2 regions of the Streptomyces sp. NPDC039424 genome follow, and region 2 is predicted to be linked to the other one. Evidence: riboswitches for the same ligand, from Rfam matches in the RefSeq annotation. Region 2 holds a riboswitch; the other holds the start of a gene.

Region 1 (3,398 bases), on a different contig from region 2:
GGCGTGTTCAGAAGCGACTTCTGCTCAGACATGAAGGGGTACGACTCCTCAGCCGGCGGTGTGGGTGACGTACTCGTCGGCGGAGAGCAGGTCGGCCGGCTCCTCCGTGACGCGGACCTTGAACAGCCAGCCGCCCTCGAAGGGGGCGGAGTTCACCAGCGACGGGTCGTTGACCACGTCCTCGTTGATCTCGGTGACCTCACCGGTGACCGGCGAGTACAGGTCGGACACCGACTTGGTCGACTCCAGCTCGCCGCAGGTCTCACCCGCGGTGACCGTGGAGCCGGCCTCGGGGAGCTGGGCGTAGACGACATCGCCGAGCGCGTTGGCCGCGAACTCGGTGATGCCGACCGTCGAGACGCCGTCCTCGGCGGCCGACAGCCACTCGTGCTCCTTGCTGTAGCGCAGCTGCTGGGGGTTGCTCATGGCCTGAATTCTCCTGTACGCGGGGGAGTGCTGGTGAAAGAGGGACTGCTGGAAACGCGCGTGAACAGCGAAAATGTGCGCAGGGTCACGCCCGGGTGCCCGGGTACCCGCGCCCAGTGTCTACTTCTGGCGCTTGTAGAACGGCAGTGCCACGACTTCGTACGGTTCGTGGCTGCCCCGGATGTCCACGCCGACGCCCGGCGTGCCCGGCGCCGAGTGCGCCGCGTCGACGTAGGCCATGGCGACGGGCTTGCCCAGCGTGGGCGAGGGCGCACCGGAGGTGACCTCGCCGATCACCGCGCCGCCCGCCACCACCGCGTACCCGGCGCGCGGGACCCGGCGGCCCTCGGCGACCAGGCCGACCAGGACGCGCGGCGGGTTCTCCTGGGCGCGGGACGCGGCCTCGGCCAGCGCCTCGCGGCCCACGAAGTCGCCCTCCTTCTCGAACTTGACCACCCGGCCCAGCCCGGCGTCGAAGGGGGTGAGCGAGGTCGACAGCTCGTGCCCGTACAGCGGCATGCCGGCCTCCAGGCGCAACGTGTCCCGGCAGGACAGCCCGCAGGGCACCAGCCCGGCGCCCTCGCCCGCCTTGGTCAGCGCCTGCCACAGCTCGACGGCGTGCTCGGGCTTCACGAAGAGCTCGAAGCCGTCCTCGCCGGTGTAGCCGGTGCGCGCGATGAGCGCCGGGACGCCGGCGACGGTACCGGGCAGTCCGGCGTAGTACTTCAGGCCGTCGAGGTCGGCGTCGGTGAGGGACTTCAGGATCCCGGGCGACTCGGGGCCCTGGACGGCGATCAGCGCGTAGGCGTCCCGGTCGTCGCGGACCTCGGCGTCGAAGCCGGCCGACCGCTCCGTCAGCGCGTCCAGCACCACCTGGGCGTTGGAGGCGTTGGCCACGACCATGTACTCGGTCTCGGCCAGCCGGTAGACGATCAGGTCGTCCAGGATGCCGCCGTCGGCCCGGCAGATCATGGTGTAGCGGGCGCGGCCGGTCTTCACGCCGCCGATGTTGCCGACCAGCGCGTAGTCGAGCAGGGCGGCGGCCTGCGGGCCGGTCACGGTGATCTCGCCCATGTGGGAGAGGTCGAAGAGGCCGGCCCTGGTGCGCACGGCGAGGTGCTCGTCGCGCTCGGAGCCGTAGCGCAGGGGCATGTCCCAGCCGGCGAAGTCGGTCATCGTCGCACCGAGCGAGCGATGCAGGGCATCGAGCGCGGTGTGGCGGAGTGCGGTGCTGCTCATCGGTCGGTCGTCTCCCAGGGCATGACAGGCGAGGTCGTTCCTCCCCATCTGTCATCGGAACCTGAGAGGTTCGCCATGACCCCCCTAGGAGACGGGGACACGGCTTGCACCTTGGGTGGAGCCACTGTCACAGCGGCCCGCTTTTCAGATGTGCCTCGCCCGCGCGGTAACGGGGCCTGAGAGATTCAAGGGAGGGACTTGCTCCTTCGGCGCCCCAGCACGACGCTTCGGCGAAGCGCCGCTGGGAACTCTCCCGCGCGGATTCAAGCGGCCGGTATGCAGTTGGCGCGGACATCATTGCACGCCGCGTCCCCGCTCGACAGTGCGAGCCAGTTGTAACCGGGCTGTGGCAGTACGCGCACGGAAACGAGAGACAGGGTGGATTACCTTCTCTTTACATTCGGTGGGGAGAACCTTTCCTGACCCACAGGGAGGACGATCACGGTGAACAGGACCACGGCCTACGCGACGACCACGGGCGTCGCGGTGCCCCGGCAGCCCGCGGCCCCGGCCCGCGAGCGGTGCGACGAGCGCCCGGCCCCGGTCGTCCGCGACCTGCGCGAGCGCGCCGGACGCAGCCCGCACGGCCTCCTCTTCGGCCCCCGCGACCTGGTCGTGGTCACCGGTCTGCCGGGCAGCGGCAAGTCGACCCTGATGCACCGCGCCGTCGAGGGCGTCCGCATCGACTCCCAGGACGCCCGCGACCGCTGGCAGCGCCGCATGCCCCGCCACCTGCCCTACGCGGTGTACCGCCCCCTGGTCCGCCTCGCCCACTACGCCGGACTGCGCCGCGTCCTGCGCACCGGCGAGGGAGTCGTCGTGCACGACTGCGGCGCGCAGGCCTGGGTGCGCGACTGGCTGGCCCGCGAGGCCCGCCGCCGGGGCGGCACGCTGCACCTGCTGCTGCTCGACGTCCCGCCCGCCACGGCCCGGGAGGGCCAGCGCGAGCGCGGCCGGGGTGTTTCCCGGTACGCCTTCCTGCGCCACCGCAGGGCCGCCGCCCGGCTGCTGCGCGCGGTGGAGCGGGGCGAGCTGCCCCCGGGCTGCGGCTCGGCGGTGCTGCTCGACCGGGACGCGGCGGACGCGCTGCGCGGGATCGGTTTCGCGGGCTGAGCGGACCCCGAGGATGCGCGCACAGGTACCCGCTAGCCTTTCAGCCACAACAGTGGTTTCCAGCAGGCGGTAGGCAGATGGACTTCCCGGCGGACTTTCCCGCGGACTTCCCGGCACAGGCGCACCCCCATCCGCACGGCGGATGGCCCGGCAACGAGCTGGAGGAGGTGCTGTCGGCCTCCCTCGGCGTCCCCTCGGCCGGCGGCCGGATCATCGAGGTCCTGAGCCGCAGCTTCCTGTGGATCCCGCTGCCCAGCGGCGGCGGCCCGCACAGCGGCCCGCTGGACCTGCCCACGGTGGAGATCGACGGCCAGGCCTTCGTGCCGGTCTTCAGCTCCGAGGAGCAGTTCCGCCAGGTCGTCGGCTCGCACATGTCGTACACCATCGCCCCGGCCGTGGAGTTCGCCCGCGGCCTGCCCCCGCAGGTCGGCATCGCCGTCAACCCGGACGGCGTGGTCGGCATCCCCCTTCCGCCGGACGCCGTGGCCGAGCTCTGCCGCGCGGGCCGCACCCCCCTGGACGGCCCCGCGGGCGGTGGCCGCGTCCGCCTCTTCGAACCCGACTGGCAGGACGACCCGGTGGACTTCCTCGCCGCCGCGTCCGCCGAGTTCGCGGAGACC
Region 2 (3,398 bases):
GGCCTGGAGGTGCAGCGGCTCGCCGACCGGTGCGTGCGGCGGCTGCGCGAGGCCGGGCTGTCGGGGCGGACCATCGTGCTGAAGGTGCGGCGGTACGACTTCTCCACGCTGACCCGGTCCGAGACGCTCCGTGGGCCCACGGACGACACGGCGGTGGTGCGGGAGGCCGCCGCGCGGCTGCTGGAGTCGGTGGACACGACCGGCGGCGTCCGGCTGCTGGGCGTGGGCGTCTCCGGGCTCGCCGACTACACGCAGGAGGACCTGTTCGCGCAGGCCGCCGGCGAGCGGACGGAGGCGTCGGCGGAGGAGACGGTGGCCGAGCCCCTCCAGGAACAGCCCGCGATGGCCGAACGGCGCTGGCCCGCGGGGCACGACGTGCGACACGCCGAGCACGGACACGGATGGGTGCAGGGCAGCGGCCTGGGACGGGTCACCGTGCGCTTCGAGACGCCGGCCTCGGAACCCGGCCGCGTGCGGACCTTCCGGATCGACGACCCGGCTCTGGAACCGGCGGATCCGCTGCCGCTGGTCGACGGGGGCGTGGAGGAGGAGAGGGGGGCGCCCGGGATGGCGCGTACGGATTCGACGGGGTGAGGGCGGGCCCGGGAGGGGAGGGTGCCCCTACGTGGGGCCCGCCGTCTCGTCCGTGCCCGCCAGGTTGCCGAAGTCGTGGTCCGGGAGCGCGGGTGCCGGGGTCACGTCGAGGCCGTAGTGGTGGTAGAGCTGGAGCTCCTGCTCGGGGGAGAGGTGACGGCCCACGCCGAAGTCGGGGGCGTCCTTGATGAGGGACCGGTCGAAGGGGACCCGGAGGACGCCGTCGATCAGTTCGCTGGGCTCCAGTGGGACGAAGGCGTCCCGGGAGAAGAGGCCGGTGCGTATGGCCGCCCACTCCGGCTCGCCGGTCGCGTCGTCGAGGTAGACCTCGTCGATGGTGCCGAGCTTGTCGCCGTTGCGGTCGAACGCCTTGCGGCCGATCAGGTGGCGCGGATCGATGTCGGTTCGCACGGTCCCTCCTCTTGGTCGCAACTCATCCGTAAGCACTACAAAAGAGCACATTCAGGAAGGTGGCCACTCGAGGCCCGGGCGTTGACCTCGCTGGTACGCTGGCAAGCGGCTGCTGACCCCGTGCGGGAGAGTCCTCCGGACACCATCGGAGGCGCCGAAGGAGCAAATCCTCCCCGGAATCTCTCAGGCCCACGTACCGCACGGACGAGGTCACTCTGGAAAGCAGGGCGGGTGTCGACGGCTTCCGCTCTCACCGACGGTGAAAGCCGGGCCCCTCGGGCAGCCCGGTGAAGCTCTCAGGTTGAGATGACAGAGGGGGAGGCCGTCGGGGTACCCGTGCCGGGGTGCCCCTCGAAGGTCGCGTCAGACCAGGAGGCCTCCGCAATGACCGCCCACCGCACTCCGCTCTCCGAGCTCGAACAGGGCATCCCCTTCGAGCAGCGCCACATCGGGCCCGACCAGGAGGCGCGGGCCAAGATGCTCGCGCAGGTCGGCTACGGCTCGCTCGACGAGCTGACCGCCGCCGCGGTGCCGGATGTGATCAAGAACGCCGATGCCCTGGACCTGCCGGGTGCCCGTACCGAGGCCGAGGTGCTCGCCGAACTGCGCTCGCTCGCCGACCGCAACCAGGTCCTCGGTTCCATGATCGGGCTGGGGTACTACGGGACCTTCACGCCGCCCGTCATCCTGCGCAACGTCATGGAGAACCCGGCCTGGTACACCGCGTACACGCCCTACCAGCCGGAGATCTCTCAGGGACGGCTCGAGGCCCTGCTGAACTTCCAGACCATGGTCGCCGAGCTCACCGGGCTGCCCACCTCCGGGGCCTCGCTGCTCGACGAGGGCACGGCGGCGGCCGAGGCGATGTCGCTGTCCCGGCGCATGGGCCGGAACAAGAAGGGCCTCTTCCTGGTCGACGCGGACGCGCTGCCGCAGACCATCGCCGTGATCAAGACCCGCGCCGAACCGACCGGCGTGGAGGTCGTGGTCGCCGACCTCAGCGAGGGCATCCCGGCCGAGGTCGCCGAGCGTGAGATCAACGGCGTACTGATTCAGTACCCCGGCGCCTCCGGGGCCGTACGCGACATCAAGCCCGTCATCGACCGGGCGCACGAGCTCGGCGCGCTCGTCACCGTCTCCGCGGACCTGCTGGCCCTGACCCTGCTGACCTCGCCGGGCGAGCTCGGCGCGGACATCGCGGTCGGTACGACCCAGCGCTTCGGCGTGCCGATGGGCTTCGGCGGGCCGCACGCCGGCTACATGGCGGTGCACGAGAAGTTCGCCCGCAGCCTGCCCGGCCGTCTGGTGGGCGTCTCCGTCGACGCCGACGGGAACAGGGCCTACCGCCTCGCCCTGCAGACCCGCGAGCAGCACATCCGCCGCGAGAAGGCCACCAGCAACATCTGCACCGCGCAGGTGCTGCTCGCCGTCATGGCCGGGATGTACGCCGTCTACCACGGCCCCGAGGGCCTGCGGACCATCGCGCGGCGCACCCACCGGTACGCCGCCGTCCTGGCCGTGGGCCTGCGGGCGGGCGGTGTCGAGGTCGTGCACGGCGTCTTCTTCGACACGGTGACCGCGCGCGTGCCCGGCCGGGCCGCCGAGGTCGTCGCCGCCGCCCGGCACAACGGGGTCAACCTGCGGCTCGTCGACGCCGACCACGTCTCGGCGGCCTGCGACGAGACCACGACCCGGGCCCAGCTGGCCGCCGTATGGACGGCGTTCGGCGTCGGGGCCGACATCGAGGCCCTGGACGCGGCGACCGAGGACGCGCTGCCCCAGGCCCTGCTGCGCACCGACGACCACCTCACCCACCCGGTCTTCCACCAGCACCGCTCCGAGACCGCGATGCTGCGCTACCTGCGCAGGCTGGCCGACCGCGACTACGCGCTCGACCGCGGCATGATCCCGCTGGGCTCCTGCACCATGAAGCTCAACGCGACCACGGAGATGGAGCCGGTCACCTGGCCGGAGTTCGGCCAGTTGCACCCCTTCGCGCCCGCCGAGCAGGCGCAGGGCTACCTCACGCTCATCCGTGAGCTGGAGGAGCGTCTCGCCGAGGTCACCGGCTACGACAAGGTCTCGCTCCAGCCGAACGCCGGTTCGCAGGGCGAGCTCGCCGGTCTGCTCGCCGTCCGCGGCTACCACCGGGCCAACGGCGACGAGCAGCGCACCGTCTGCCTCATCCCGTCCTCGGCGCACGGCACCAACGCCGCCAGCGCCGTGATGGCGGGCATGAAGGTCGTCGTCGTGAAGACCGCCGAGGACGGCGAGATCGACGTCGCGGACCTGCGGGCGAAGATCGAGCAGTACCGCGACGAGCTGGCGGTGCTGATGATCACGTACCCGTCCACGCACGGCGTGTTCGAGGAGCACGTCGCCGACATCTGCGC

Evidence for each region. A riboswitch is a leader RNA that binds a small molecule or an ion and turns the genes downstream of it on or off. The one in region 2 is predicted to bind glycine.
Region 1: it holds a riboswitch for glycine, as region 2 does, so the genes downstream of both, gcvT (glycine cleavage system aminomethyltransferase GcvT) here and gcvP (aminomethyl-transferring glycine dehydrogenase) in region 2, are expected to answer to the same signal.

Annotation. Positions count from the first base shown of each region.
Region 1 is NZ_JBVKAI010000025.1:83,160-86,557, reverse strand. It holds gene glyA (serine hydroxymethyltransferase) at 1-32, opposite strand, end outside; gene gcvH (glycine cleavage system protein GcvH) at 49-426, opposite strand; gene gcvT (glycine cleavage system aminomethyltransferase GcvT) at 547-1,665, opposite strand; glycine riboswitch at 1,704-1,819, opposite strand; glycine riboswitch at 1,820-1,931, opposite strand; gene ACZ7L0_RS38665 (AAA family ATPase) at 2,110-2,778, shown strand; gene ACZ7L0_RS38660 (enhanced serine sensitivity protein SseB) at 2,856-3,398, shown strand, end outside.
Region 2 is NZ_JBVKAI010000009.1:315,799-319,196, reverse strand. It holds gene ACZ7L0_RS24105 (DNA polymerase IV) at 1-594, shown strand, start outside; gene ACZ7L0_RS24100 (PRC-barrel domain-containing protein) at 622-1,005, opposite strand; glycine riboswitch at 1,119-1,214, shown strand; gene gcvP (aminomethyl-transferring glycine dehydrogenase) at 1,390-3,398, shown strand, end outside.